DNA from 3 places in the Paenibacillus sp. FSL H7-0716 genome. Region 2 is predicted to be linked to each of the others. Evidence: riboswitches for the same ligand, from Rfam matches in the RefSeq annotation. Region 2 holds a riboswitch; each other region holds the start of a gene.
The links. A riboswitch is a leader RNA that binds a small molecule or an ion and turns the genes downstream of it on or off. The one in region 2 is predicted to bind cyclic di-AMP.
Positions count from the first base shown of each region.

Region 1: linked by a shared signal. The riboswitch ahead of MHH60_RS24480 (hypothetical protein) and the one ahead of MHH60_RS02800 (APC family permease) in region 2 are both predicted to bind cyclic di-AMP.
Region 3: linked by a shared signal. The riboswitch ahead of MHH60_RS28360 (hypothetical protein) and the one ahead of MHH60_RS02800 (APC family permease) in region 2 are both predicted to bind cyclic di-AMP.

Region 1 covers NZ_JBBODA010000024.1:71,468-84,171, forward strand. Annotated here, with positions in the region: gene MHH60_RS24460 (histidine kinase) at 1-452, opposite strand, end outside; gene kdpC (potassium-transporting ATPase subunit KdpC) at 557-1,144, opposite strand; gene kdpB (potassium-transporting ATPase subunit KdpB) at 1,221-3,254, opposite strand; gene kdpA (potassium-transporting ATPase subunit KdpA) at 3,271-4,947, opposite strand; gene kdpF (K(+)-transporting ATPase subunit F) at 4,960-5,037, opposite strand; gene MHH60_RS24480 (hypothetical protein) at 5,164-5,580, opposite strand; cyclic di-AMP (ydaO/yuaA leader) riboswitch at 5,832-6,021, opposite strand; cyclic di-AMP (ydaO/yuaA leader) riboswitch at 6,441-6,605, shown strand; gene MHH60_RS24485 (hypothetical protein) at 6,686-7,228, shown strand; gene MHH60_RS24490 (hypothetical protein) at 7,243-7,764, shown strand; gene MHH60_RS24495 (hypothetical protein) at 7,898-8,257, shown strand; gene MHH60_RS24500 (hypothetical protein) at 8,725-8,913, opposite strand; gene MHH60_RS24505 (ABC transporter permease) at 8,949-10,229, opposite strand; gene MHH60_RS24510 (ABC transporter ATP-binding protein) at 10,222-11,124, opposite strand; gene MHH60_RS24515 (ATP-binding cassette domain-containing protein) at 11,129-12,058, opposite strand; gene MHH60_RS24520 (GntR family transcriptional regulator) at 12,077-12,472, opposite strand; gene MHH60_RS24525 (hypothetical protein) at 12,534-12,704, opposite strand, start outside.
Region 2 covers NZ_JBBODA010000001.1:623,329-631,968, reverse strand. Annotated here, with positions in the region: gene MHH60_RS02810 (DsbA family protein) at 4-720, shown strand; gene MHH60_RS02805 (disulfide oxidoreductase) at 717-1,181, shown strand; cyclic di-AMP (ydaO/yuaA leader) riboswitch at 1,376-1,535, shown strand; gene MHH60_RS02800 (APC family permease) at 1,660-3,477, shown strand; gene MHH60_RS02795 (iron-hydroxamate ABC transporter substrate-binding protein) at 3,681-4,688, shown strand; gene MHH60_RS02790 (FecCD family ABC transporter permease) at 4,909-5,964, shown strand; gene MHH60_RS02785 (FecCD family ABC transporter permease) at 5,964-6,998, shown strand; gene MHH60_RS02780 (ABC transporter ATP-binding protein) at 7,054-7,854, shown strand; gene murB (UDP-N-acetylmuramate dehydrogenase) at 8,005-8,640, shown strand, end outside.
Region 3 covers NZ_JBBODA010000037.1:23,966-34,730, forward strand. Annotated here, with positions in the region: gene MHH60_RS28330 (alpha/beta fold hydrolase) at 1-257, opposite strand, end outside; gene MHH60_RS28335 (sigma-70 family RNA polymerase sigma factor) at 302-808, opposite strand; gene MHH60_RS28340 (histidine kinase) at 887-3,223, opposite strand; gene kdpC (potassium-transporting ATPase subunit KdpC) at 3,300-3,908, opposite strand; gene kdpB (potassium-transporting ATPase subunit KdpB) at 3,963-5,993, opposite strand; gene kdpA (potassium-transporting ATPase subunit KdpA) at 6,007-7,689, opposite strand; gene MHH60_RS28360 (hypothetical protein) at 7,983-8,384, opposite strand; cyclic di-AMP (ydaO/yuaA leader) riboswitch at 8,494-8,657, opposite strand; cyclic di-AMP (ydaO/yuaA leader) riboswitch at 8,773-8,960, opposite strand; gene MHH60_RS28365 (ATP-binding protein) at 9,237-10,765, shown strand, end outside.

The DNA.
Region 1 (12,704 bases), on a different contig from region 2:
TCTGCTGCGCCCTCCAGCTCGTATACGTTTACAGTTGTGATGACACTAATTCCACAGCCCAATAAATATTTGATATCCTCCAGCCTAGTTGATCTCTCCGCACCCTCGCGATTATGATGAGCCAATCCATCGGTCAGTACAACCTCTGGATTACGCGCCACAATGGCCTTCACATCCAGATCCTTCTTCTCGATCTCCTTCTGAAACCAATGAATACTTGGAATCCGTTCCAAGTCACCCAGCTGATCCCTTGTTTCTGGACTCTGGTTGGTTGAAACCGCACAGATTACAACATCGATGCCCTGTGCTTTCAGCGCCTGACCCTCACGCAGCATCTGATAGGTCTTGCCTGATCCACTGACCGGACCTATATAGATCTTCAGGCGTCCACGATGCAGCTCATAAATAGAGAGCAGCAGTTCCTCCGGCGTCTTCCTCCGATATGTTCCCATCAAGACCACTCCTTAATAACCCGATCATCCATGCACTCTTCTATGCCAGAAAGCAAGATATCCCTGACCCAATGTGAACAATCGGGCAGGGATATTAGCTATATTTATTTGTTCGTTAATTTCTGCAGCTCCATGTTCAGCTTCAGAACATTTACCCGCTCTTCACCAAACAGCCCTAGATCGCGACCTTCGGTCTGCTTATTCACTAGCTCTTCCAGCTGCGTGGCTGGAAGCCCGGTCAAATTACTGATCCGGGGAATCTGCACGATTGCTGACGCAGGAGTGATATGCGGATCAAGACCTGAACCTGAGTTGGTTACTAAATCAACCGGCAGCTTATTTACAGGCACATCCGGATTATCCAGCTGCCACTGTGTGATGGAATCCTTCGTCCGCTGCAGCATATCCGGGTTGGATGGGCCGTAGTTATTGGAGCCTGAAGCTTCCGCTTTATAATCAATGCTGGATACACGGCCATGGAATACCGCCGGATCCGTAAAGCTTTGCCCGATGAGTTCTGAGCCCACAACTACTCCCGCGTCATTCTTCAGCTGACTGCCGTTTGCTTGCGATGGCATCAGAACTTGAGCAATCGCTGTAGTAGTCAGCGGATAAATCACTCCGCAGAGAACAACAAACACTAGACATAGCCGTAATATGATAAAGAAATTAGCACCCTTCGATGATGACAACTGTTCTTCAGCGTCCGCAATCGACTTTCTGTTATTCACGATGCTCTCACCCTTTCAATGATTAGTCAATCCGTTGTTATATCCATACACTTACGAGCAAATCAATAAGTTTGATGCCCGCAAATGGAACGACTACCCCACCTAAACCATAGATAAAAATATTACGTCCCAGCAGCTTCGTAGAACTCATCGCTTTATACGAGACACCTTTCATAGCCAATGGGATCAGCAGCGGAATAATAATCGCATTAAATATTAATGCAGATATAATTGCCGAGCTAGGTGAACCCAATCCCATGACATTCAGGGCTTCCATTTCAGGAATAGCGAGCATGAACATTGCCGGAATAATTGCGAAGTATTTAGCGATATCATTCGCAATACTGAACGTTGTCAACGCGCCCCGCGTCATCAGTAGCTGTTTACCAATAGCTACAACCTCAATGATCTTCGAGGGATCGGAGTCCAGATCAACCATGTTTGCTGCTTCCTTAGCGGCTGTAGTCCCACTGTTCATCGCTAAGCCCACATCAGCTTGGGCAAGGGCAGGTGCGTCATTTGTACCATCGCCAGTCATTGCCACCAGCTTGCCTTCGTTCTGCTCACGGCGGATAACCGCTATTTTATCCTCAGGTGTACTTTCTGCAATAAAATCATCTACCCCTGCTTCACGGGCAATAGTAGCTGCGGTCAGCGGATTGTCCCCTGTACACATGATAGTCTTGATTCCCATTTTTCGCAGCTCATCAAACCGCTCTTTCATGCCTGGCTTAACCGTATCCTTTAAGTAAATAAGTCCATAAATCCGGTTGTCTACCGCAACAGCAAGCGGGGTCCCCCCCATCCGAGCGATAGCATCGGAATTACTGTCGAGGTTCGCGGGAATGACTCCGCCCTTCGACTGTACCCATTTCTTCACGGAATCGACTGCCCCTTTACGAACAGATCGTCCATCACGTAGATCTATGCCACTCATACGGGTCTCAGCCTTAAACTCTACGAACTCTCCGCCTTCAGCAAGTTTGCTGTCATAGCTGCGTTCCAGCTTCTTAGCCAGCTCAATAACAGAACGTCCCTCCGGAGTCTCATCCTTTAGCGAACTAATAGCTGCCCAAGCCGTAAGCTCAGCTTCCGTTTCATCTCCAACAGGCACAAAATCACTCGCCATCCGGTTTCCGAAAGTAATCGTACCGGTCTTATCTAGAATCATTGTATTAATGTCGCCGGCAGCTTCAACAGCCTTCCCTGACATAGCAAGGACATTAAACTGTGTGACGCGGTCCATCCCTGCTATCCCGATAGCGGAGAGCAGTCCCCCGATTGTGGTCGGGATCAGACAGACCAGCAGAGCGATCATAACAGGAATATCTAGATCAACGCCCAGATAAGTCGCAATAGGCCGCAAGGTCACTACTACAATCAGGAAAATCAACGTCAGACTGATCAAGAGTGTATTTAATGCAATTTCATTGGGTGTCTTTTGACGTTTCGCCCCTTCAACGAGGGAGATCATCCGATCCAGGAATGACTCACCGGGATCACTGGTAATTTTGACTTTAATCTCATCACTGACTACCCGGGTGCCGCCTGTGACTGAGCCAAAATCTCCGCCAGCTTCCTTAATAACAGGTGCAGATTCACCTGTAATTGCCGATTCATCTACGGAGGCCAGCCCTTCAATTACTTCACCATCGCCAGGGATAAGTTCTCCCTGACTAACGATGACGATATCTCCTTTACGAAGCTCGGAAGAAGAAACGGTCTTCACAGACCCTCCAACGAGTTTGTTAGCTGTGATATCCTGTTTCGTTTTCTTGAGTGAATCCGCCTGGGCTTTCCCGCGGCCTTCAGCCAGCGCTTCAGCAAAGTTGGCAAACAACACTGTGAATAGCAAAATGAACAACACTGTGATATTGAAGCCTACCGATTTCTCTGCATTAAAATATCCGGGGGCCAGTACCATAAGCAATACAATAATCGTACCGATTTCGACTACAAACATGACCGGATTTTTGATTAACGTCACCGGGTTAAGCTTAATAAAGCTATCCTTTACAGCGCTTAGGAGTATGGGTCCCGTCAGCAGCTTTTTTCTTTTTACAGTACTCATCTTGTTCTCCCTCTTCCTACCGTAAGGTCAAATATTCTGCAATCGGGCCGAGCACAATGACCGGCAGAAACGTCAGCGCACCGATAATTACTACGGTACCAATCAGAATTCCGGTAAACAGACCATTGTCTGTGCGGAATGTGCCAATCGTCTCAGGAACTGGCTTCTTCTGGATCAGTGAACCTGCAACTGCCAGCATCGCGATTATAGAGACATAACGGCCAAGCAGCATTACGATCCCAGTTGTAACATTCCAAAAGGTGGTGTTGTCCGCAAGCCCTTCAAATCCTGAACCATTGTTCGCGGCAGAAGAGACATATTCATATAACACTTGGCTAAGTCCATGGAATCCGGGATTCGTAATGGAGCTGTTGCCCAAGTCCGTTAAGAACGCACCTGCTGTTGGTACAAGGATAATGAACGGATGCACAAGGATGGCAATCGCAATCAGCTTCATCTCCTTGGCTTCTATCTTTCGCCCGAGAAACTCTGGTGTTCTGCCGACCATTAATCCACATAAGAAGACGCCCATGATGGCATACATCAGCATATTGATTAATCCGACACCTTTTCCCCCGAAGACGTTATTGAGCATCATTAGGGCCAGAGGGGTAATGCCACCCAGCGGTGTCAGCGTATCATGCATATTGTTAACACTACCTGTCGTAGCTGCCGTTGTTACCGAAGTGAACAGCGAAGATTGCGGGATCCCAAAACGCACCTCTTTACCTTCCATGCTGCCTTGCGAAGACTCGATCCCCAGCGCATTAATAGCGGGATTGCCTTTAGTTTCCGCATAATAATTCAATCCCAGCAGCAGAACGAACAAGGTCATCATTGCTGTGAAAATCACCCAGCCCTGACGTTTGTTCTTAGCAAACAATCCGTACATATATGGCAAAGAGGCTGGCAGCATCCACATAGAGAGAATCTCCAGAACGTTCGTAAGTGGATTAGGGTTCTCAAAAGGATGCGCTGAATTGGCTCCGAAGAAGCCGCCACCATTCGTACCTAAGTGTTTAATTGATTCCAAAGAAGCGACTGGACCGATAGCGATTTGTTGCGTCTGCCCTTCGAGTGTAGTGACCTCAAGCGATGGCTTGAGCGTTTGTGGCACATGCAATCCTACCAGCACCAATGAAACTAGCAGAGCTAATGGAATGAATACACGAATATGTGCTTTTACAAAGTCCTCGAAAAAGTTCCCGACTGATTTCTGTCCTGTAATCCCTCTGACAAAAGCAACCGCAACAGAAAATCCGCTCGCTGCAGACGTGAACATCATCATCGTGATGACTGCCATTTGTGAAAAATACGATAGCCCCGTCTCCCCGCTATAATGCTGCAGGTTCGTATTGGTCATAAAGCTGATCACCGTATTGAATGAAAGCGTCTGTTCCATATCGGCAATTCCATTCGGGTTCAGCGGCAATCCCCGCTGTAATCTTAGGAAAATATAACTGAAAGCAACCAGTACGATATTAGTTAAAACAAAGCTGAGTGCATACTTCTTCCAGGACATTCCGTCCCGTTTTTTCAGGCCGATCAGCTTATAAATACCTTTCTCTGTGCCTGCAAACCAGCGATCCGTACGATTCGGTTCGTTAGAAAATACATGATATAAATACGTCCCCATCGGCTTGACCAGCAAGATGAGAATTACAATTACGACGACTATTTGCAAAATGCCCATGAATGCCCCTCCTTAAAATTTCTCAGGATGAATCAACGCGTAAACCAGATATATAAACAACAGTAGGGTAACAGCGATTACTAGAATCACAGCTTATCCCTCCCCGTATCCTCAACTACACCTGCGCACCAGCGCATAAAGCCATAAAACAACCCGTAAATTACAGCTAACGAAGCCACCATATACAGATCCATCATATCTTCCGCACTCCTTCCATTATCCTTGATGAGGTGATCTATCGATTAGAAAATCAGCATCACCACTATGGGAATAGATTACATAGCTCGCACCAAGTCTTTTATAGACCAATCTAGGATTTATTGAACTTGTAATCACAAAAATTGGCTGTGTCGTCCAGGTACGGCACATCTGGATATAGCGGCAGCAAAGCGGAAAGCTGCTCTCAAACAGATATACCCTGCCTACCGGGAACGACGGGCGAAACCAAGTGCTTTGATGGCGAGTATCCACTAGAATAACCTGCTCAATCCCGAGCTCCTCAAGTAAAGCTTTCTCAGCCACATTGTTGGTTAATCCCGCCATCTTAATACCCCTGAACTTCAGAAGTTTAATGAAATGTTCTCCCGCCTTTGTAGGCGCACATACAAGCACATATTCATTCTGATCCGTCATCTTTTTTTCTCCTCCTGCTCATTTACAACAAGGAGGCAACGAAAATCTCCGAAAGGATGTTGACCTATCGTCATTTTCGGGCACAACCTAAAGCTCGGTTGTGTCACGTCATTAGACGCTGCCTAACAAATACCGCTAATGATGAATTTAGCGACCTCTTAGGGGAGGCCTCCATAAATGCTTTGCTTCTAAGAGCACAGCAAAAAGCCACAAAGGATCTCCTCTGTGGCTCGCTAGCGGTCACATTGCACTCATCCTCTCTCCATACGCTTACGAGGTTAGCTGTCGGATTCGGGCGGTGAGAGTCGCCCTACCTGTATAGATGCGAGCTCACTCGCACCCTCTACAGGATTCACCCCATAATCGGCTTCCGACTCTCACATCGGCTGCCGATTGTTGGTTCCCCCGCTTTCCTTATCGGAAATTAAGCGGATCAAATATTCGATTGTCGTTGAAACAGGAGTAATCATACTCTTATGCACGAAGACTTGTAAAACCTGAATGATGCCAAAATAATGCAAATTAAAAACTATTTTCCCATTAGATAGCGCTTACTTGATATCTAATCTCTCTATATCTCTTGTTTACTCGAGTTTCGGGCGTTTAATCGCTATCTATAACTCATGTGATTTTATTCACCTTTTTAGAGCAAAAAAACTGTAAATTCCCTTTATAGGTAGAAACGCAAGAAGCTGAGGTTGAGCGAGAAAGAGGCGCGATAACACGCCATAAATACCTATTTACCTCGTTTTTCAGTCGTAGTCGGCAGGATATGGTTAAAATTGCTCTAAAAGAACATTTTCCGTTTTTTACAGAAAATCTTGAAAAGAGTATGATTCGGGTTGAATCTAATTCATGAAAAACAATCAACGCTGAGTTCCTGCATTTGCAGGGAACGGGGGAACCATCAGGCCGTCTGGCCTACTTGGGGTGAATCCAAAGGAGACTGCGTAAGTCTCAATAGGTAGGGCGACTCTCACCGTCCGAATCCGACAGCTAACCTCGTAAGCGTAAAGAGAGAGACCCTTGATCCGCCACGCTTTGGCCCAGGTATATCTGCCTGTAATCCAAAACCGCAGCAGAGGTCCTCCTCTTGCTGCGGTTTTTGCGTTACCTGAGCCTATTAGGTGATAGCACGCTGGATGGGGTGAATGTTTTGAAGCACTATTATTTAGGGATACATCAAGGGCTGCTTGAGCCGATAAGTCTAAATTACGTTTGTTTCGGGGCCTTGTGGTTCGAAGAAAATAATCACAGGTACATTGTAGGCTATGCATTTGGCCAGAACCAGATTCAAGCCCTTCGCCAGTTCAGCACACCTTCTTCTTGTAAAGACTGTTTAGACTCTAAGATTGTATATGAAATATATAAAAAAATTCGAGAACAACAGCAGCAGCAGGATTGGTCATCGCACCAAAAACTCCCGTGGTTTACAGCCTTCAAGGAGCCTTGGAAAGATGTAAGCGCCGGTTGGTATGTCTTGAGATCCCGCAGCACCTTTCCCTTACATCTATCTGTTATACGGAAAGAGAAGTTCCGACTATGGTTAGAGCATACCGCAGTCTGTGAGAATAAAATGGAAATGCTCGCTTGTGTAGAAAAGGCTAGTGTCACTCATCATGTTGACTTAATGCTTTTGGAAATCTAAGGAGGAACCCTACTATGGACCAGCGCAGACTATCCCGCATTGAAGTATTTGTATTGGATGAACCCGAGCCTATCCACTATGGAATGGAAGGGGCTGAAGGCTGCCGTTATGGTATTCTGAAGCTCACTTGTAAGGGAGGATGCAGTTGGGGGGCTTGTCTGATCTCTGCCAACACCAAAAATTTTGATCTCATTAAATGGAGCTCTTTTTTACGGGCTATCTGTCATTGCCGTCTTGAGGAAGCGCTGGATAAGGTCCGCCGCGAAGGTTCAGATTGGGAGCAGGTTAAGCTTGAGCTAGTTCAGGGTGCTTTGCAGGATTTAAAGGCCAAGCTCCAGGGCAAATCCTTGGCAGGGCATATTCAGCAGGGGCGTCTGTACAGTGTTGCAGCTGGGGGGAGCAATTCCAGAAGTGAACGGCTCTACTACAAACCTTCCAAAGCTTTATCCACTGCCTCCCAGCAGAAACACAGTTGCCCGGAACCAGACACCGCCGATCTTATCAATAAATCCATCTCTTATTTTTCTATATTATAGATTCAAGCAAATCTCTCATTCTGAAAGGATCGTGTTCACCATGCCTGACCCCTTACCTTCCGTGTACACCTACAGTACTAAATTTGCAGAGTGTGTTAAAAAGTATACTAATGAAGTCTACGTACTTAGTTCCATGTTGTTAGAACAATCTAATGAGGCAGACAAGATTACTATCTGTACCTTCACAGAGCTTCATAAAATATATCGTCAGGATGACTTCGACCCTCAGTTATTCTCTATCCACGCTTACCGCACTTGTATTCGCCAGTGTGCTGATTCTTTTGCCCGGCGCTCGCTTCTATCGGCTAAGGCATTACCTTGGGAGGAACAGCTTGTGAAGGTATTGTGGTACGGCTTAAAGCTGCCTCTTTCTCAAATAAGCATTATTCTGCAAAAAAGTGTTCCCGCACTGAAAGCACAGCTTAGAGCTGTACGGGAGCAGATGACCGCCCAAGCGGATATACTAACGAGCGCAAATCTTTCTATAATTTAGTCTCTGACTAGAATTCAAACGATCTTTGAGCGCATGAAGCGACTAATGGACTCAGGAGCCTTTAATTGAAGCTTTTCCTCAAATATAGCCGGTGTCCGGACTCCAGTAGAAATCCCGAGCGATGAGCGTCTCGGATCGTCTTAAAGCAAGCCCTAATCATCTTCCACCAAGGCAAGGCTTACGGACCCAGATGACGTTACTTGCACGTTTATTGCCTTTTGAGCATAGTATCGGACTCCAGTGCAACAATTTGGTTAAAAGAGCTACTAATTCACCCTTTTTCATGCCAATAGCGACTATAGTGTCCGATATCTTGCTAAATCTCGATGATTGTTGCATTTAAGTACTGCTGGGTCCGTTAGCTAGATCAGCTCGTATACAAAGAGTTTGCCAACTCAAAAACGGGGATATCCCAGCAACCATAAATGGCTGTTAGGATACCCCCGAAAATTCAGTGCCTACTATTATTACACTTTACTCTTACGCGCCTTACCGTACATCCACAATCCTGCCAACATCCCCACTATAGCAACACCGGTCAATACGCCTTGAACGAAATCCATAAAAGTGGAGCCATCCGGAAGCATTCTACTAACCGTAGCCAGCGATACCGAACTCATTAAAAGCATAATGGTATATTGTTCGCTTGTAGACATCATTAGCACTCCTTAAAAGTTATTATGAGGTCATCTTAGATCTTGTAAGCTTTCATTGCTTTTCTGATTTCTTTAATACTTGGGCGTTTGCCGTACATCAGTACGCCGGTACGATAGATCTTGGCCGCCAGCCATCCGAAGATGAAGGTAGTCACAAGCAGGATCAGCAGCGATACAATGACTTGCCAGATCGCCACCTCGCCGACACCAATTCGGAGCAGCATCGTCAATGGTGAGGTGAAAGGCACATAACTCGCTATCTTAACCACTAGAGTATCTGCATTGGAGATACTGAACAGTGGAACATAGAACGCTACGAAGCCTAACATCATGATTGGCATTACCGCCTGACCGAGATCCTCCGTACGGCTGACAATCGAACCTACAGCCGCATACATCAAGGCATAGAGGAAGTAACCTAATACGTACAAGACAAATCCATATAGCAGCAAGTTAATATTGAGCTGACCTAAATCGAGATCAAAATCAGCCAATACAGTCGCATTATGCGGGAGCGTCAAATTGACGACGATCGCTGCGACAAAGATCCCAATTTGTAGTATTCCTACTAGGAAAACACCGATAACTTTACCGAACATTTGCGCTAAAGGTGAGGCACTTGTAATCAGAATCTCCATAATCCGCGAGCTCTTCTCAGAGGTTATCTCAGCGGCAATCATGTTGCCTGTCATCATAATGGACATAAAGAACAACATAAGCATGGCATATACGATAATGTAGTTAATGGCCGGAGTGTCCTCCTGAGAGTTTTCACTGCCACCGCCTGCGTTAAGCTGTTGTGTAGTAATCTGCACTGGTGTTGACATTGCAGCAATCTGTTCAGAGGTCAGCTTGTCACCAACGATATATTGTGTGTTTGCTTGCTGAAGTGCATTTTGAAGATAAACTTGAACATCTCCGTTTAGTTCTCCATCATTACTATGATAAGTAACGGGTGGAAGCCCTTCACCAGTAGGTTCCGCAAAAGTAACATAACCTTCTACTGTCTCTTCATCTAATGCTTTCTTTAACTCGGCATCCTCCGCAGAAGCATATTGTACTATCTTAGCCTGTGGCATGCCCTCTGGCGCAGTATAAGCCTTCAACAATTCTGCAACCTGATTTCCCTCTTCAGCAATCACAGCAATTTGAGTAACTTCACTTTTGGCCGAATCACCCTTAAACTGATCGATGATATAGGGAAGATTCATCCCTATGCTGAGCAATAATACTAGAATCAAAGTAGTAATCATAAATGATTTCGTTCTAACTTTATTTTTAAAGGTAAAGCCGATAATTGTCCCCATCTTATTCATTAGATTCACCCACCGCTCTGATAAAGATTTGGTTTAACGTAGGTTCCTTGATTTCAAAATGCTCCACTTCACCCTGTGCTATCGCCTGCTGTAAAATACGCTGTGCTGCACCGATCTCACTGATCGATAACAGATACCCACGCTCCAGCCGTTTCACTGCTGTAACACCTGCGATGGACTCCAGACCTTTTACCTCATTAGCTGTACGCAGCAATACTTCTTCCCGCGGGTAGCCATTCTTGATCGTGCGGATATCCCCTTGAACGACCGTATTGGAACGATCGAGAATCGTAATGTTACGGCATAGCTCTTCCACATGCTCCATCCGGTGCGTAGAGAAGAGGATACTTGTTCCCGAATCACGTAATTCTTTGACCGTATCTTTCAACAGCTCCACGTTTACAGGGTCCAGCCCGCTGAAAGCTTCATCTAGAATCAGAATCTGCGGCTTATGAACGACAGCGGCGATAAAGCCCATTTTTTGCTGATTTCCTTTGGAAAGCTCTTCTATTTTTTTATTGTAATAATCCGGAACCTCGAATCGATCCAGCCAATAGCGCAGGCTCTTATCTGCATCACTAGCTGACATCCCACGCAGGCGGGCCAAGTAAACGATTTGATCGCTGATCTTCACCTTAGGATATAGTCCACGTTCTTCGGGCAGATAACCCATAAGTTGCTGCAGTTCACTGTTGAAAGGCTTCCCGTTATACAAAATCTTGCCCTCATCAGGGTAGATTAGGCCGAGTACCATACGCATCGTGGTTGTTTTCCCCGCGCCGTTCGCCCCCAGTAATCCGTAAATTTCCCCTTTACCTACGGTTAGGTTAATTCCGTTTACTGCGGTTTTTTCTCCATATTGCTTAACTACACTTTCCAGCTTTAAGGCTTCCATTTCTCTAGTCCCCTCTCTTGTGGTCAATTAGAATAGGACGATGACCCTGTGTCCATAAACTTAATATTTCGTCCAGTTCCAAACTGCGGCTCTTGATAACCTTTACGCCCAAGTCATGAATGCGTTTCTCGTTTTCAGAAAATTGTTCTATGATAAAAGAAGCTACACCCGGTGTATCCATGGTAAAGTGCAAGCCTCCTGGCAACTCAGCCGATAATTCCGCAAGCTCCTCTTCATCCGCAGCATTCACCCAAACCTCGGTCCAAGCACCGAACAGACTGTCTTTTTCAGCCATGCCCAGCAGTTCACCCCGATGCATAAGGACGATATAATCTGCCAGCCGTCGCACCTCATCCACAATGTGTGTGGAGATGATAATCGTTGCATTGTGCTCATCCATATATTTACGAAGTGTCTCGATCATAATCTTCCAGGCAAAAGGATCAAGACCCGATGAAGGTTCATCCAATAGCAGCAGACTTGGCCGCGCCGCAAGTGCTGCAGCAATTTCGAATTTCCGGCGTTCCCCTTTAGACATCTTCGAAAGTCTCATATGATACGGAACCTCAAAGCGATCCATCAGCTCCTGAAAATACTGATCGTCCCAATTGGGATACCAATACTTCCGAAATCGAGCTGCCTCCTCTGCATTCCAGTGGTTCTCCTCAGTAATTGACGTTTCAGGAACATAGGCAATGGTCTGGCGAAGCTCCAGAGACAACCCGCTATCATACCTGTTCTCGAACCAATATATCTCGCCTTCCTCTGGATTAGTCAGCTGCATCAGCAGATTCAGCAGCGTGCTTTTGCCGGATCCATTCTGACCTACCAAAGCTGTAATATATCCTTTAGGCAGATTCAGGGTCAGCGGTCCTATCGTCTTGTTTCGTCGCCGTTTAAGTACATTCCGCAATTCTATAGCCATCTGTACCATATGAGTAAGCGCCCCCTCTCAATCCTTTTCTCTATACTTGCGTTCTACAATCTCCATAAAAATCTGTTCAAGTTCATCCTTGCTGCAATGTACCGATCGGGCGATATCCACTGCACTTTCAAGTGCTTTGCCAACCGTTTCACGTTTATATTCTTCCATTGCTCCGTCACCTATATGGGATACAAAGGTACCTGTTCCTTGTCGCGTTCGCAGCAACCCTTCGTTCTCCAGATCCTGATATACGCGCCGCACTGTAATTACACTGCATTTCAAATCGCCTGCGAACTCACGAATCGAGGGCAGTAGCGTTCCTTCCGTAATGACTCCGCTAATGATTAATGATCTAAGCTGAGTCTCTATTTGATGATAGAGGGGCTCTGCACTATTTTCGTTGATTTGTACCGGTATCCACATTATTTACACCTCGCCTTCCACTCTAGCGTGCTAGAGCGCAATCCTTGCCATTTCCGATTTTTTATACGAGATTGCGACTTTTCAGCCGATGTATAGTCCATTTAGAGAATAACTGCACAGATATTGTTCCCAGCAGAAGTGACCCCCACATGATCGGAGATAACAGCCCCCACTCCTTGGAATAGGAGATACTGTATAAGAACAAACTGCCTCCGCCCAGTGTAACTAGGAA
Region 2 (8,640 bases):
CAGTTGAGCAAACAAGAGAAACGACGGGTAGAACAGGAGCAACAGAAGCAGAAAACGAGAATTTTAGTTATTAGTTCAATAGCTGTAGTAGTTATCATTTTTGTTGGATTGTTTATGTTAGCTTCGAAAGATGCAGCAAAGAATGTCTCTACAGGAGAACCGGTAGAATTCAATTACAGTGAGCTACCTAGGATTGGTAATGAGGATGCACCTGTTAAGCTTGTTGAATTTGGCGATTTCAAATGTCCAGCTTGTTCCCAATTTGCTGGCTCCATGAAACCGAAAATTGTTCAAGATTTTGTCAACGAGGGAAAAGCAGCTCTTTACTTTGTAAATATGGCTTTCGTTGGTCCTGACTCTGAAACAGCTTCATTAGCTGCATTGTCTGTATACCATCAGAATAAGGATGAATTCTGGAAGTTCTATGATGCTGTGTATGCGCAGCAAGGGGATGAGAGCGAGGAATGGGCCACTGAGGATTTCTTGGTAAGCCTTGCTGAAAAAGAGAAATTAGCGATCGATTACGATCTGTTGCGTAAAGACATCCAAGAGAAAACTTATGCAGATGAGCTGAAGAAAGATATTCAGTTGGCAACTGACGCAGGCGTGACAAATACGCCTTCGCTCTACATTAATGGAGTGAAAACGGCTGAACCTTTCGATATTGAAGCGATTACATCTGAAATTAACGCCGCCGCAAAAGCAGTGGAGGCAAAGTGACAAAATTCCTATCTTTTTGCAAGCGTAACTGCCTCTATCTGGCCTGGTTCGTCTCTTTGGTAGCTGTAGCTGGTAGCTTGTATTTAAGTGAAGTCTTGAATTATGAACCTTGTAAGCTTTGCTGGTTTCAGCGGATTTTTATGTATCCACAGTTATTTTTATTGGGAATTGCCACTTTCCGCGGAGATAAGCGCATCATTCCTTATGTGCTTCCATTAAGTTTGATTGGTGGCAGTATCTCAATCTATCATTATGCGGAACAGAAGATTCCAGCGTTAAGTAAAGTTCTACCTTGTACAATTGGTGTTCCTTGTAATAAAGATTACTTGAACTACTTCGGATTTATAACGATTCCTTTGTTAGCTTTAATTGCGTTTGCTTTAATTAGTCTCCTTCTTTGGTATGGACGTAAGGAAGAAGAAGTGATTGAAGTAGATGCAGAGGAGAGCTTAGGATTTTAGTTTTTACTTTGGAAGGTACAAAAACGCTGAAAAGGTATTAAAATCACGGGCTAGAGGGATAATTGAAGATAATGAAAGAGAGCATCCAATAAGACGCTATATTTGAGCTTATTGGATGTTTTTTCATTCTTTTTTCATTTTTTTCAACGCTTTACTGTAGGCACTTTGTAGACTAATATTAGACCTTGTGAGAAGTTGAATATGCGCTGAATTTTCTTAGGAAAAACGGGGGAACCAAACTTGGCATTCATGCCAATGGGGTGAATCGGAACCGGGTCGAACAGATCTCTACCGTAGGGCTATAACCACAGCCCGAATCCGCCAGCTAACCTCGTAAGCAAGGTGGGAAAATGACCATGCATAAGCATGCGGATCATTTCCGTATGCTTATTTTTGTGTCTGCATTTATGAAATCCACCGATGAAAACAGCGCACGGAAATTCCGTTTCAGCTCCCAAAGAAAGGAACTGTATCCACCATGGTAAGCAAGGTAAAACGACTATTGATCGGACGTCCGATGAAGTCGAATGAACTCGATCATGAAAAGTTATCCAAGGTTAAAGCACTGGCTGTCCTGTCTTCTGATGCGCTCTCGTCTGTAGCCTACGGAACAGAACAAATTCTGATTGTACTGGTGGCTGCCGGGTTTACTGCCATCTGGTATTCCCTGCCAATTGCATTAGCCGTATTGGGCCTGCTGGCCATCCTGATTTTATCCTACCGGCAGACGATTTTTGCTTATCCGCAAGGAGGCGGAGCTTATATCGTAGCCAAGAGTAATCTTGGTATTCCGACAGGGCTGCTCGCTGGGGGTTCATTATTGGTGGATTACATTCTTACCGTAGCGGTTAGTGCCTCGGCAGGGACGGATGCGATCACATCGGCTTTTCCAAGTCTTCATAATCATACTGTTCTCATCGCTGTATCTGTTATCGTTCTATTAACAATCATTAATCTTCGCGGAGTGACTGAATCGGCTTCATTTATCGCAATTCCCGTGTATTTGTTTGTGGTTTCGATTGTTGTTCTGATTATCTCCGGTATCGTTAAATATGCAATGGGTGGCGCGCATGCGAATGTTCCTGAAATAGGAAGCGCCGTATCTAATGTAAGTTTGTTTCTACTATTAAAAGCGTTTAGCTCTGGTTGTTCAGCCCTAACGGGAGTTGAGGCCGTATCTAATGCGATCCCAAACTTTAAAGCACCGGCTGAGAAAAATGCAGCCAAGACGCTAATGATCATGGGACTTATCCTTGGCTTTATGTTTACCGGAATCACTGTGCTGGCGTATTGGTATGGTATTGTGCCAGATGAAAAGGCTACGGTTGTCTCTCAGATCGCTGAATCGACCTTTGGCCGTGGCGGATTGTACTTTTTCATTCAAGGGATTACTGCAGTGATTTTGTTCTTGGCAGCTAATACAGCATATTCAGCGTTTCCGCTGCTCGCCTTTATGTTTGCAAAAGATAAATATCTGCCACATGCATTTATGGTCCGTGGTGACCGCCTGGGCTTCTCAAATGGCATTATTTTTCTAGGAGTTATGTCTATCATACTTGTGACTGCATTCCATGGGAATACGGAAGGGTTGATTCCACTATATGCGGTAGGCGTGTTCATTCCTTTTACCTTATCCCAACTGGGGATGATGGTGCATTGGATCAAAACCAGACCCGCTGGATGGGTGAAAAGATTTGTAGTAAATACCATCGGTATGCTGACTACATTGACGATTACACTTATTTTTATCATTACTAAATTCTCAAGCGTATGGATGGCATTCATTTTCTTACCTGCTGTAATGTTCGTGTTCCACCGTATTCATAAGCACTATTTGAACACTGCGGATCAACTGCGTATATGTCCTGCTACTGATAAACCTGTAATTAAAGGAAGTACTGTAGTTGTTCCTGTTGCAGGGGTTACACGTGCTGTATTACATTCCATCAGCTATGCGAAGTCTCTAACAGATAATGTTGTTGCTGTGTATGTAGGCTTTGATGAAGAAGACATTCATAAGATGGAGCAACGGTGGGAGGAATGGAATCCAGGTGTACGCCTGATTGTACTTCGTTCCAGATATCGTAGTATCATTCGTCCGTTAGTGAAGTTTATCGATACGGTAGAGTGGAAGACAGCTGCGACGGATCACATCACAATTCTGATTCCACAGTTTATTACCAAACATTGGTGGCAAGCCGTGCTTCATAATCAGACCAGCTTTTTAATCCGCTCGTATCTAATGAATCAAAAGGACGTTGTAGTAGCGACTGTCCCTTATCATTTAAATAAATAAGCAGAAGATAAAAAAAGAGGTTATATCCGGAACGTTCGGAATATAACCTCTTTTGTATTTTATATGAAGGAAATTGTTGCAAATCCACAGAATTTGAAATTTATATGTTGACATAGAGAATGAGAATCAATATCATTTAAAAGTGAAGCAGAGGTAATGATCACCTTTGAATATCAAAGCAGTTACATATAGGAGGGTTTTTAATGTTTTGGCTTAACAGAAAAAGATCAGGAAGCATGAAAGTAACGATGAGCGGATTAATAGTGATGACGCTTTTACTTTCCGCTTGTGGTAATAATAATGCTGAAAGTTCATCAAATGCAGGAGCAGCGCCTACAACAGCTCCTACAGCAGAATCTACAGAGGCACCTGCTGCACCTAAGACGTTAACTGATGCAATGGGTCATGAAGTATCGATTCCAGCTAATCCACAGCGCGTGCTGGGTTCATATTTGGAGGACTCTTTGGTAACTCTGGGTGTAACTCCAGTAGCTCAATGGTCAGTTACAAATGGCGTTCAGGATTATCTGGCCACTGAATTGAAGGATGTTCCTACAATTAGTTACGATCTTCCGTTAGAGGCTGTAACCAGCTTTGCTCCGGATCTTATTATCATCCCATCGGAGTCTTCTGTTCAGAACGGGATTTACGATCAGTTGAATAAGATTGCACCCACTTATGTAATTGGGGATGAACTAAATCAAGATTGGCGCAAATCGTTGCTCAAGATGGGTGAGATTTTGAACAAAACCCCTGAAGCAGAAAAAGCCATTAAAGATTATGATGTTAAAGCAGCGGCTGCGAAAGAACAGCTTGCAGGAGCTATTGGACAAGAGTCCGCGGCGATTCTATGGTTGGTGCAAAAAAACTTCTATATTGTAGACGAAACCCGCAGCAGTGGAGCTGTATTATATACAGACCTTGGCGTAACGTTGCCTAACTTAGTAACAGAGATCCCAGTAGGAACAAGAGCAACTTGGAATCCGATCTCGCTAGAGAAGCTTTCTGAGCTGACCGCAGATCATATTTTCCTTGTAAATAGTGATAAGACTGAGGGTTCGGAGATCCTAGATAGTGCAATCTGGAAGGGCATCCCAGCTGTAAAAGCTGGAAATGTGCATGAAATGAGTTCAACGAGCAGCTGGCTTTACAGTGGTGCGAACGCTGGCAGCAAAATCATTGACGATGTGCTAAAAAGTCTTGTGAAATAAAAGTCGTAATTCACCATGAATGAGACTGATCATTTCGGTGGGGAAGGGCGTGCAGATCAAGTATCTCGGGATACAAAGATCTGCACCATTTTTTTATAAACCAATCCCATAGTACGGAAAAATCGTTCCTGCAATTGTACAACATAAATATTTTTGCGATAATGAGAATGATTGTTGTTATCATATAAACCATTGTAACTATTGAATAAGGAGACGACTCATGGTTTCACCCTCAGATTTCGCAAATCGTATTAACAATGAACCTAAAAAAGCTCTACATACCCGACCGGCAGCTGCCATTGGTATTCTTATTTTTGGACTTGCTGCCATTGCCTTCGGATTGGCACTTTCGGTCTCAGTGGGTGCGGCAGATATCAAGTTAGCTACGGTATGGGAAGCTATATTTCATTTCAATCCAGATTTACAAAAACATCAGGTGATTAGAGAACTGCGATTTCCACGTGCTATTGCTGGCGCCTTAGTCGGTGCTTGCTTCGCAGTAGCAGGGGCTATCATGCAGGGGATGACAAGAAACCCGCTTGCGGATTCAGGGCTGTTAGGCTTGAATGCAGGAGCAGGGGTAGCGCTGGCAATAGTATTTGCTTTTGCACCCTCACTCTCATTCACTTCACTAATGTTGTATTGCTTTATCGGTGCCGCTGTGGCCTCTTTTATCGTATTCGGAATCGGTTCGCTTTCTTTTAATGGCCTGACCCCCTTGCGATTGACATTAGCAGGTTCGGCAGTTAGTGCTTTATTGGTTGCTATTAGTCAGGGAGTAGCTATTCTTTTCAACTTATCTCAGGACATAGCCTTCTGGTTAGCTGGTGGGATGGGTGGAGCTAGCTGGACTCAGATCAAGATTATATTCCCTTGGGTGGCCGTAGCCTTAATTGCAGCGATGATGTTATCACGATCCGTCACATTGCTCAGCCTAGGAAGAGAAGTTGCGGTTGGTCTGGGGCAGCGGACAAGGTTAGTTCAATTGGCATGTATGATTGTTGTGGTTATCTTAGCTGGAAGTGCGGTTTCAACGGTTGGCCCGATTGCTTTTATAGGACTAATTATTCCGCATGTTACACGTTATTTCGTTGGAGTGGACTACCGCTGGATTATCCCTTGCTCGGCAGTTCTAGGGAGCTTATTGATTATCTTTGCAGATATTGCCGCAAGAATGATAAATGCACCTTATGAGACACCGCTAGGAGCTTTAATTGCCATCATCGGCGTACCGTTCTTTATTTATTTAGCGAGTAAGCGGAAGGGGGAGCTGTAATGCCCAAATTAACCCTTACTCCAGATGAAAAAGAACGCCGTACACGCGCCCTAACGGTGTTATCACTCCTTGCTATACTGATCGTCGTTGTGTTTATAGTCAGTATGAATACAGGGTTTATGCGTCTATCCCCACTGGAGGTATTACATACACTGCTGGGTGATGGAACACATCAGCAAAAGCTTATTTTATTTGATTTCAGATTACCCCGCATCGTAATTTCATTGTTAGTTGGAGCGGGCTTTGCAGTATCGGGCTGTATTCTACAAAGTCTTGCACGTAATGCACTCGCTGAACCGGCTACGCTGGGAATAAGTGCTGGTGCAGGTTTTGCGGTAATCATTTTCATCTCGTTTTTTCCGGCTACAACAGCAGCGCCGATATTTGTCTTGCCTCTCCTAGCGCTTGGTGGGGCTGGCCTGACCGCAGCTTTAATCTATATTCTTGCCTACCGGAAGGCAGATGGTCTGTCTCCTACAAGGCTGATCCTTATCGGGATTGCGGTCGCTGCAGGAATCAATGCTTGCCAGCTTGTATTGGCACTTAGGCTTGATCCTAATAATTATCAATTTGTAGCTACTTGGATCGCCGGGAAAATATGGGGTGGGGATTGGAGATTCGTCCTTGCTTTGCTGCCTTGGATCGCGATTCTGTTACCGTTCGCTTTCTATAAAGCCCGGGTTCTAAATGTATTGAATCTAGGAGATCATACTTCATTAGGTCTAGGAATGCGTGTGGAGAAGGAACGTATTCTCCTTCTGGTAACAGCCGTAGCGCTTGCCGGCGCCTGCGTCGCAGTAAGCGGAGGTATTGGCTTCGTCGGCCTGATAGCACCACACCTGGCTCGCAGGCTCGTGGGACCCCGTCATCAGGTGTTACTACCTGCTAGTGCTTTGACAGGCTCGCTTCTTATGATTACCGCCGATACCATCGGCAGATGGGTGCTGCAACCTGCGGAAGTTCCTACTGGCATTGTGGTTGCGATTATTGGCGCACCTTACTTTTTATATTTACTCGCCAAGTCTAAAGCGTAAATTCGTTCATACTTAGGAGCATAGCTCCATAAATCTTTTAAGGGAGTTGTAGATCATGTCAGAACGTTTGAATACAGAAGAATTAAGTATTGGGTATGCAGAGGCTACTATAGTTAAAGGATTGAACTTGTCTATCCCTACGGGAAAAATCACCGCACTGGTGGGCGCTAACGGCTCCGGTAAATCTACAATCCTCAAAACGATGGCCCGGATTATGAAGCCGAAGAGTGGCACCGTAATGCTGGACGGCAAATCAATTCATAACTTTTCAACTAAAGAGGTTGCTCGTCAGCTAGCGATTCTACCGCAGAACCCAACGGCTCCTGACGGTTTGACGGTGTCTGAGCTGGTCAGCTACGGTCGTTTCCCTCATCAAAAGGGATTTGGCACGATGACCGCTGAGGATCGTAACATCATCTCCAACGCCATCTCTGTTACGGGAATGGAATCTTTTCATGATCGCCCTATTGACCGTCTCTCAGGTGGACAACGTCAACGCGCTTGGATCGCTATGGCGTTAGCACAAGAAACAGATATTTTATTCCTTGACGAGCCTACAACGTTCCTAGATATGGCGCATCAACTCGAAGTTCTTCAACTTTTGCAAAAGCTGAATGAGGAAGAGGGCCGTACCATCATCATGGTCGTGCATGATTTGAATCATGCTACTCGTTATGCGCAGCATATGGTAGCGATTAAGTCCGGTACTGTGGTTAGCGAAGGCTCACCTACTGAGGTTATGACACCAGATGTATTGCGGGAAGTGTTTGGAATTGAAGCGGATATCGTTCCGGATCCACGTACGGGTGTGCCACTGTGTCTTCCTTACGAGCTTGCTGCCTATAAAGCTGTGTAATTATCATCTAAAATCATACAACGAACAGGCTCCTGTCATTGACAAGGGAGCCTGTTCGTTGTTACAGTTGTGGTTGCCTACAATTTCATAATAACTCTTTAAAATAGATCAAGGACCATCATTTATACATGGTTAAAGGAGCATGAAAACATGAATATTGACAAAATTCAAGATGACCTAGAGCAGCTAATGACTGCAGGAATAGTGAAAAGTCATGAGAATTTAAAAGATCACGTGTACACTAAAATGGGCGGCAAGGCTGATATTTTGGCTGCACCAGCTACTTATGATGAAATTCAAAAGATCGTTACATATGCAGAACAAAATGGGATAACCCTTACGGTACTTGGGAATGGCTCCAATGTGATTATCCGTGATGGAGGTGTACGTGGGATCGTTCTGCAAACGGCAGGACTGACCGAAATGGGAATTCGCGACAATCTCTTATATGCGCAATGTGGTGCCAAAATAATTGATGTTTCCAGATATGCGCTTGATAAGGAACTTACGGGTCTTGAGTTCGCCTGTGGCATTCCAGGAACTGTTGGTGGAGCGCTTTATATGAACGCAGGTGCTTATGGCGGTGAGATCAAAGATGTCCTGCATAGTGCACTAGCTATAAATAAGAATGGGCAAATGGTAACTCTGCAAGGTGATGAGCTGCAATGGGGATACAGAAAAAGTGTGTTCGCAAGCGGTGAGTACATTGTACTTGAGGCCAAATTTGCTATGACTTCCGGTGATGTTTTAACGATCAAGGCAAAAATGGATGAGTTAACTTATTTA
Region 3 (10,765 bases), on a different contig from region 2:
AGTACAGCTCGTTTAATACCCAAATAAGCAAGCAGTATGCTGAGATCTTCACATTGGGTTTCAATGATGCTATCATTAGGAACCATTAATTTCCCCGATTGTCCGTTTCCCCTTAGATCAACAAGTACAATTTTACATGATCTCTTGAAAAATTCTATCTGAGGCCCAAACATCTCGTGAGTTAATCCAAAACCATGAATAAAAATAAGGGGAGTTCCTCTACCATAAACTTCAAAGTACAGTGAAGTCCCGTTCACATTCCAGAGTGGCAATATTCCCAACTCCTTATCTATCAAGATCCTCAATGATAGGTTACTCTTTCACTGATAAACTCTCGACAATAGCGCAAATATGTTTTGATCGTTCCAACATCCATATTTAATATTTTACTTACATCTCCCAGTGAAAAGCGGTGACAATAAAAAAGAATAACAACCATCCTATGTTTTTCTGGTAAAGCATCAATGGCTTGATTCACTTGTTGCTGTGTGCCTGTTAAGCATCCTGTTTCACAAGCTGCTTCCGTCTGTGTCCAAGCTTCTTTCTGCTTCCGCAGTCGTTGCAAGCATGAATTCATAGCAACCTTAAATATCCAGATTTTTAGATGATTACAAAGATCGACATTATTGAGATTTTGATACACAAGAATAAAAGTTTCGGCCACAACCTCTTCCGCATCATGCCCACTTTTTAACATACGAGAAGCCACGTCATATATTTTATCTTTGTACATGTTAACCAATTCCACAAATGCATTAAGATTTCCGCCGCTAGCTAGTATAACAAGTCGTCCTTCGAGTGAATACACATCTCACTCCTCCCCAAAAGTACCTATTGCGTAATCCTTCGTTTTGATTAAGGCAAACCTCAGATAACATATAGAACGCTACGTTTCTTCCAGTTGAATGAGAGGATCAAAATCGGCCACGATCAACACATCCATATGACGCCCATGACGCAAAATCGGCCTAATCACTGGTGGTTTCCATATTTTTTCCCACAAGATCCGCTTGGATTGTCCGATAATTATTTGTGTACTTTGAATATCGTTAGCTTTGTTCAGCAACATATATGGAATTTGCCTCCGATTCCGGGCAAACAGCATTATGAACCTGCCGCCCAACCGCGCTGTCAAGTCTTCCAACACTTTGATGCGCTTTTTCAACTCATCAGCAACCACAGCATGATCGTGAACATACGTTACAACCCAGTCAGCCTTTAAACGATAAGCGATTCGAAACCCTCGCCTGATTAATCGCTCGGCGTTGGAACTGGTTGTTACTCCGACGAAAACGGTCTCCCGCCTTCTCCACGGTCCGCGAAGCGAATCGTTTCTTTCCCAAGCTTCCAATCTTTCGTCCACATCATCGGCGATTTCCCGAAGAGCCAATTCACGCAGAGCAATCAAATTACCCGTTTTAAAAAAGTTGCCTAGCGCCTGATCCACTTTATCCAGCGCGTAAATCTTCCCTTCTCTCATTCGTTGCTGTAGCGATTTCGGAGCAACATCAATAAGTTCAACCTCATCGGCCATGCCCAAAACGCTGTCCGGGATGGTTTCCCGGACACGGACTCCGGTGATCTGCTCAACAGCATCGTTCAGACTTTCCAAATGCTGTACATTCATCGTTGAAATAACGGAAACGCCTGCATTCAAAATTTCAACAATATCTTCATACCTTTTTTTGTTCTTACTGCCGGGCACATTCGTATGCGCCAGTTCATCCACAAGCACCACTTCCGGATTGCGGCGAACGATTGCTTGGACATCCAGATCTTCCAAGCTCGTACCTCGGTATTCGAATTTAGCCCGAGGAATTGTTTGCAGCGAACCGACTTGCGCCATCGTATCTTTTCGGCCATGCGTTTCCAGAAGCCCAATTACGACATCAATTCTTTTTTTCAGCAGGTCATTCCCTTCGCGGAGCATCGTATACGTTTTCCCGACACCGGGTGCAGCGCCAATGAGGACCTTAAAACGTCCTCTTCGCAGTTCCCCCATTTTTTTCTCCACTTCCTGATCGCTAAGCCTGCGGTAATGATCCTCCGAGCGATTTGTCGCCTGCATCTTGGTCGGTAATATCCGCTCCCCTTCCTTTTCAGCACGATCCGCAACGAAATAGATATCCGTCTTTTTCGTTTTTTTGAGAATGCCATTTGCAATCGATCCCCTCCACAGCTCCTGCCATCGGCTTTGCTTGGAATGACCGAGTACAATTCTCGTCACCCCATGCTGGGCTGCGTAGTGCACTAAAGTGCGGGGGAGCAGCCATCTGTGTGGCAATGGAAGTTCTTCAAACTTCGCTCCTATTTTTTCTACAAGCTTAATAATGGAACGTTTAAAAGTGGCTGCTTCTCTCGATAGCGTTTTTTTCGGAGGAACAAAGCTAACGATAAGCAAATCTCCGCCCAATCGTTTGGCAATTTGTTGACCGCGGCGGATATGAATCGATCCGTTCCAATGATATTGCGCCGATACAAGGATACGTTCCGCCGCTCCGGACGGCCCGATTAACCCCTGTTCTTCGCGGTATTTTTCCAACGAATCGTTGACGTCTTCAGCCACAAGCCGCAAAGCCAGTTCTCTCAATTTCCCGATATTGCTTCGTTTAAATAATAAGGGTGTGGAGTCACTGTTCACGTGTCCCTCTTCCAAACGCTTTAAAATGGTTTCCGGCGATACATCAATCAATCGAATCTCATCGGCAAATTCCAACGTATCTGTGGGGACTGTCTCCTCCACTACGACACCGGTCCACTTTTGCGCCAGTTCTGTCGCACCTTCTAATTCATATACATTGATCGTTGTAATGACGCTGATCCCATGATTCAGCAAATATTTGATATCCTCAAGACGTGTCGGAAATCGGGCCTCCTTTCGATTGCGATGGGCAAGCCCGTCGACCAATACCACTTCCGGATTACGTTTAATCAAGGCGTCAAGGTTCAAGTCTTTACGCTCTGTTCCATCCTTCATCCAGTGGATGCTTCGCACACGTTCCAAATCTCCGAGTTGTTCCATGGTTTCCGGTCGCTGCCTCGTTGAAACCGCACAGATAACAACGTCAATTCCCTGCTGCTTAAGGTGTTGACCTTCCCGAAGCATATGATAGGTTTTACCAGAGCCACTGACTGCACCAATGTAGATCTTTAAATGTCCACGATGAAGCTTGGAAATGGAATACAAGATTTCTTCAGCTGTTTTTCTTCTAAAACTCTCCATACTTTTCTCCCTTCGCGTCCCTCACAGTAAAACGCGATAACCCCGCCTATTTGGGATAGGCAGGGCATGCATAACCTTACTTTTTGATGAGTTCGCTCAGTGCGATATTCAATTTCAGCACATTGACTCTGGGTTCCCCGAAAATCCCCAAATCGCGGCTTTCCGTATGCTCGTTCACCAAATTTTCCAACTCATTCGTGGATAGGCCTGTCAATTTGCTGATGCGTGGCACTTGTACCTTGGCCGATTCCGGCGTAATATGAGGATCCAATCCTGAACCGGAGTTTGTGATCAGCGCAATAGGCAATCGGCTGACCGGTACATCCGGGTTGTTTTTTTTCCATTCTTCAATAGACTCTTGCGTCCGTTTTACCAGATCCGGGTTGGAAGGTCCATAATTATTGGAACCGGAAGCTTCCGCTTTGTATTCGATGCTCGAAACCCGGCCTTGAAAATATTTCGGATCGGTAAATTGTTGCCCGATCAGTTCGGATCCGACAATTTCTCCACTGCTGTTTTTAATCAAGCTGCCATTGGCATTGCCCGGCATCAACACTTGAGCGATTCCTGTGCATGCTAACGGATAGATAATACCGCATAGCACAACAAACAAAATACTGATCCGCACGATCGAAAACAGATACGATCCGCCCGATTGTCCAGGAAAATGGTCCGTTTTATTCATCCTTTTTCATTCCTCTCTGGTTCTCTTCATCCTATCTTCACGTTCGTCGATTATCTACACCCACAAGTGGACAACCAAGTCAATCAATTTGATTCCGATAAACGGTGCGATCACACCGCCTAAACCGTAAACGAAAAGATTTCGGCTGAGCAACTGCGCGGAGCCCATCGGTTTGTACGCAACCCCCTTCATCGCTAGCGGAATCAACAGCGGAATGATAATCGCGTTAAAAATGAGCGCGGACAATATAGCGGACATCGGTGTGCCCAGTCCCATAATATTCAACACGTTCATTTCCGGAATTGCCAGCATGAACATCGCCGGGATGATCGCAAAATATTTGGCGATATCGTTCGCAATGCTAAATGTGGTTAATGCGCCGCGCGTCATTAATAGTTGCTTGCCAATTGCCACCACTTCGATGATCTTCGAAGGATCGGAGTCGAGATCAACCATATTCGCCGCTTCCTTCGCCGCCGTCGTGCCGCTGTTCATGGCGAGCCCTACATCCGCCTGTGCCAGTGCAGGGGCATCGTTCGTCCCGTCTCCGGTCATGGCCACCAGTTTTCCTTCCGCCTGCTCCCGCTTGATGACGGCAATTTTGTCTTCCGGCTTGCTTTCGGCAATAAAATCATCCACCCCAGCTTCGCGTGCAATCGTCGCAGCCGTCAACGGATTGTCTCCCGTACACATGATCGTTTTGATCCCCATTTTTCGAAGCTGGTCAAAACGCTCCCGCATACCAGGTTTCACCGTATCCTTCAAATAAATCAAACCGAAAATCTGTTTATCAACGGCAACGGCCAGTGGCGTTCCCCCCTCCGAGGCAATCGCGTTTCCCTTCTGATCCAAATCATTAGGAATACTGCCCCCCTGAGCGCTAACCCATTTCTTAATCGCGTCAACCGCACCTTTACGAATTTTGCGCCCGTCTTGTAAATCCATGCCGCTCATGCGGGTTTCTGCTTTAAACTCGATAAATTCAGCTCCGTCCGAAAGCAGCTCGTTAAAGGACAATCCTTCTTTTTTCATCAGTTCTAGCACGGATCTGCCTTCAGGAGTTTCATCTTTCATGGAACCTACTGCCGCCCACTGTGCCACAGTTGAAGTGGACTCATTTCCCACTGCGATAAATTCACTGGCCATCCGATTTCCGAATGTAATCGTACCCGTTTTGTCGAGAATCATCGTATTGATGTCGCCAGCCGCCTCAACCGCTTTCCCTGACATCGCAAGCACATTGAACTGGGTGACCCGGTCCATCCCGGCAATCCCGATGGCAGATAATAAACCGCCTATCGTCGTTGGAATGAGACATACCAATAACGATATCAATACGGGGATCTCCAGTTTAATCTCCAGATAATTGGCCATCGGCGCCAATGTCACCACAACGATCAGAAAGATGAGTGTTAAGCTGATTAATAGCGTGTTCAGTGCAATTTCATTCGGTGTTTTCTGGCGCTTTGCGCCTTCTACCAAAGAGATCATGCGATCGATGAACGATTCGCCAGGGTCACTTGTGATCCGTACGGTAATTCGATCGCTGACCACCCGTGTGCCGCCGGTAACTGAGCTAAAGTCACCACCCGCTTCTTTAATAACGGGGGCCGATTCACCGGTAATGGCAGATTCGTCTACAGAAGCCAGACCTTCGATCACATCACCGTCTCCTGGGATCATTTCCCCTTGTGAGACGACAACCACGTCGCCCTTGCGCAACTCTATAGATGGAACTACTTTTATTCCACTACCGATCACTTTATTGGCTGTCACTTCTTTTTTTGTTTTCTTGAGCGAGTCGGCCTGAGCTTTCCCCCTGCCTTCGGCCAATGCTTCGGCAAAGTTGGCGAATAATACAGTAACGAGGAGGATCAGAAATACAGTTACATTGAACCCTGTACGCCCTTCGATACCGAAATAACCCGGAAACAGCGTCATCAACAAAACGACGAATGTTCCCACTTCTACGACGAACATCACCGGATTTTTCATCATCGCGACCGGATTCAATTTCATGAAGCTATCTACAATTGCTTTTTTAAGCATACCCGCTGATAACAAGCTTTTTCGTTTCGTATTCATTTCCTCACCTCTTCTATTTAAGGAGTGTCAAGTGTTCCGCGATGGGGCCAAGCACAAGGGCTGGTAAAAAGGTCAACGCCCCAATAATCAAAACGGTTCCTACCAGTATCCCAACAAACAGTTTATTGTCCGTACGCAGCGTACCTATTGTTTCCGGCACCCATTGCTTTGCGGCCAAAGAACCGGCAACGCCAAGCAGCGCAACAATGGAAATATACCGTCCGAACAGCATGACCAAACCTGTAGAGACATTCCAGAACGTTGTATTATCAGCCAATCCTTCAAATCCGGAACCATTGTTCGCGGCCGAAGAGGTATATTCGTACAGTACCTGTGAAATCCCGTGGAAGCCCGGATTGCTAATCGCACCTTTGCCCAAATCGGTGAGAAATGCGATGGCTGTTGGAGCAAGAATAATGAGCGGATGGGCTAAAATAGCAATGGCGATAAGCTTCATCTCGCGGGCTTCAATTTTCCGTCCCATGAACTCCGGCGTACGTCCAACCATTAGTCCGCAAAGAAATACCCCCAAAATGGCGTACATCAGCATATTGACCAGCCCGACGCCGTCGCCACCGAACACGCAGTTCAACATCATTTGTGACAGCGGCACCAGACCGCCTAAAGGCGTTAATGTATCGTGCATGTTGTTAACAGTTCCCGTTGTTGCAGCGGTGGTTACCGTTGTGAACAAAGCAGATTGCGCAATTCCGAACCGAACTTCCTTCCCTTCCATACTGCCCTGCGAAGCATCCATCCCCAGCGCATTTAACGCTGGATTTCCTCTCAATTCCGAGGTATAGACAACCGACAGGAAGGCTACGAACAAAATTAGCATAGCGCTAAAAATAACCCAGCCCTGTTTTCTATTTTTGGCGAACCTGCCGAATGTGTAAGTAAGCGCGGCGGGTATGCACCACATGGATAGCATCTCAATCACATTGGTTAACGGATTCGGATTTTCAAACGGGTGTGAGGAGTTTACACCGAAGAATCCTCCCCCGTTCGTTCCCAAATGCTTAATGGATACGAGTGAAGCGACAGGACCAGTCGCGATTTGTTGCGACGCTCCTTCAAGCGTCGTAGCTTGAATGGTTGGATCCAATGTCTGCGGCACTTTCAAACCGACCAACACGAGTGTAACGATAATGGCTAACGGAATAAGCAAGCGGGTGTGCGCCTTGACAAAATCGCTAAAAAAGTTGCCAAGCGTCTTGCCTTTACTCGTTATGCCGCGAATGAATGCGATCGCGACGACGATTCCGGTTGCAGCTGAAGTAAACATCATCATCATAATGACGGCCATTTGCGAGAAATATGACAATCCTGTTTCACCGCTATAATGTTGCAAATTCGTATTCGTCATAAAGCTGATGACGGTATTAAAGGAAAGTGTGGATTCCATCTTGTCGATTCCATTTGGGTTGATCGGCAAGATGTTTTGAATCCGTAAAATGAGATAACTGACAGCCACCAGTACAACGTTGGTCAAAATTAAACTCAGCGTGTACCGTTTCCAGTTCATTTCCGAACGGTTTTTTAGACCGGTCAGCCAATAAATGATCTTCTCCACTGGCCCGAATATATTATCCGTCCGATTGGCCTGATTGGAAAAAATATGAAAGATATAGGTTCCCAAAGGCTTGACGGTCAAAAGCAAAATCAGAATGACCGCCACAAATTGCAAAATGGCCATTGTATTTCCTCCTAAAGGCTTTCCATTGGAAAGCCAGCATCGTAAGCTTCATTTTGTACACTCATGTAACGATTTAGAATTTATCCGTATTCACAAGCGCATAGACTAAATACAGAAAAATGAAAACAGTAAACACGATTACCATGATCATTGGCGTTCTCCCCCTGATTCACCCACAACTCGTCCGCACCAAGCCAGAAAACCGCAAAATAATAAATAGGTCCCTGCCAGCGCCAAAACCATAAACAGATCCATCATTTCCATTCACTCCTCCTCGTAACCTTCTGCCCAAGCTAATCAAGCAAAAATGAAACATCATCACTATTGGAGTGGATCACATAATTGGCCCCTAGCCCTTTATAGATGAGCCTGGAATTACTGCTCTCTGTGATGACGTAAATCGGCTTTCCCGTCCAAGAACGACAGATCTGAATGTATTTGCAACAAAGAGGCAAACTACGCTCGAACAAAAAAACTTTACCGATTGATAGTTCAGGAATGATCCATCTCTCACGCTCTGTAGTATCCACCGTAATGAGATTCTTTACTCCTAAATGTTCCAATCGTGACTTTTCCGTTTCATTATTTGTAATCGCGGCAAAAGGCACTCCTTTAAATTTTAAAGTTTTGATAAATTGCACTCCGGCTTTATTGGGCGCGGATACGACAATAAATTCATTATCATGGGATACCATGACCGATCTCCTCCATCTTTGTTCAGGCAACAAAAAAGAAGCTTTCGGAAGAGGAACTCTTCGTCAGCTTCTTAGGCACAGTAAAGCACCGTGTCTAATTACGACAATTGTTGCCTCTCTTAAGACGCTTGCGAGGTTAGCTGTCGGATTCGGGCGCAAGAGTCGCCCTACACCGGATTTACCAGCGATTCACCCCATGAAGCCGACAAGCCTGGCTTCTACTGGTTCCCCCGCTCCTTCGTCCTGAAACGAAGAATTCAGCGATTTAAACGATGATCATTTTTTTCCGAAATGAGCAAACGAAAACCCACAGAGGCATAAGCCCTGTGGTCGAAACTTACGATCACAAGCTTCATCATCCTCTCTCTCCATAAGCAACACTTTTGACAAAGAGCTGCTTCCACGCTTACGAGGTTAGCTGACGGATTCGGACGGTGAGAGTCGCCCTACCCTCGCTTATGCTCCGCATAAGCAGATGGATTCACCCCATCCGGATTGGCTGCTTGCTCTCACACAAGTTCCGTCCCGTAGTTGGTTCCCCCGTTTGCCTGAATGGCAATTAAGCGAATGCTAATTCTTAATTGAAAAGCGATTCAAATCATGGATCGTATGTTACTCCGAGACCAAAATACTGTAAAGTGCAGCACATTGCATAACTGATTAGATTGTGTCATCTATGCTTGTAATGGCTTCATTTTTGTTCGAGATCTTCATTTTCCTCGAATATGCTCATCTTTTTAAGACTTTTCATATTTTTTTACGGAATTTTTACGCCTAAAGCCGGTTTATTTTACTCCTTTTTTACAGTAACCTAATGGGAGGAACTTCAGAAAAAGCAGGGTGTGATTCGTTATGTCGAAATGGAAAGCAATATGGATTTCGTTGCGAGCGTACCTATTCACAACGGTACTAATCGTTCTCATGACCTTCGTACTAAAACCGTTTGGTCTTGCTTTCGATTTGGTCAATATCGCCATTATTTATTTGCTTCCGGTTCTTTTCAATGCCGTCTACGGGGGTTTGCGCCCTGCTCTCTACTCAGCGATCCTGGGAGTGTTGGCCTTTGACTTTTTCTTCGTGCCTCCCGTTGCAAGTTTTGCCGTGTCAGACTTGCGCTATCTGGTTTCATTTGGCGTTTATTTGGCGGTTGCGACATTAACGGCAAGCTTGGCGGCTAGGCTGAAACGGCAGGTCCATTATTCCAAGCAAAAAGAGGCACATACCGCTGCGCTGTACGCGCTTAGCAAGCAGATGAGCGCGATCGCGGATATCGATTCCATGCTTGACCATTTTTCTCTACAAGTTTCACAAACCCTGGAGACAGAAATCGCGATCTATTTGACCAATAACCGGAACAACCTGGTTCTTGCCCATCGGACCGCCGAGCATCCCGACGATAGCCAAAAGAATGCGGAGCTCTCTGTCGCGCAGCGAATGTTTGAACACGGCGAGACGGCCGACTTGAACGAATCACCGGGTAACTTTATTCCGCTTCGGGCTGAGAAACGCATCTATGGTGTCATGGTATTCTATCCAAAACAAACACTAAATGGGATCTCAACCGAGCAAATGCAGCTCCTCGAAGCGCTCGCAGGCTTGGCGGCGAGCGCAATAGCTCGCGTCAAGCTGGCGGAGGAAGCCAAGATTGCTCATCTTACAGCAGAGTCGGAACGGCTTCGTACCGCGATTCTGAATTCGGTTTCCCATGAGCTGCGCACCCCACTAGCAGCCATCATCGGCTCGGCAACCGGTCTGATCGAGGGCGAGCATCTATTCTCTTCGGAGGATCGCATGGAGCTTCTTTTCACGATCCGGGACGGTGCTCTTCGCATGAATCGACTGGTGATAAATTTGCTCAGCATGGTTCAACTTGAAAGCGGGATGCTGCGCCTTAGGAAAAACTGGTGCGATGTGGAGGACTTAATCGGCGTTACGTTGACTCAAGTCAAGGACTTTCAACAACATCGCAAGCTCCGCGCCGAGCTGCCGGATGACGACCCCATTATAGTGCTGGGCGATGAAGTGTTGCTGGAGCAAATGTTGGTCAATGTGGTCAGCAACGCGATCAAATACAGTCCGGATTACAGTGAAATCGTCCTGTCTGTACAAACCGAGGAAGATGACGTTGTCATCTCAGTCTCCGATAAAGGGATTGGACTGGAAGAGGACGAACATGATCGGATATTCGAAAAGTTTTACCGTTCAGCCGCGGCGAAGCAAATAACCGGTACGGGTTTAGGACTTGCCATATGCAAAGGAATCGTCGAGCTTCATGGGGGAACGATTTCGGCGAAGCCGAACGAGCAGCGAGGGACCATTATAACGATCATGCTTCCCTTTAACAAGCAAGACGACAAGTATGCAACATTTTTAAGAAAGGG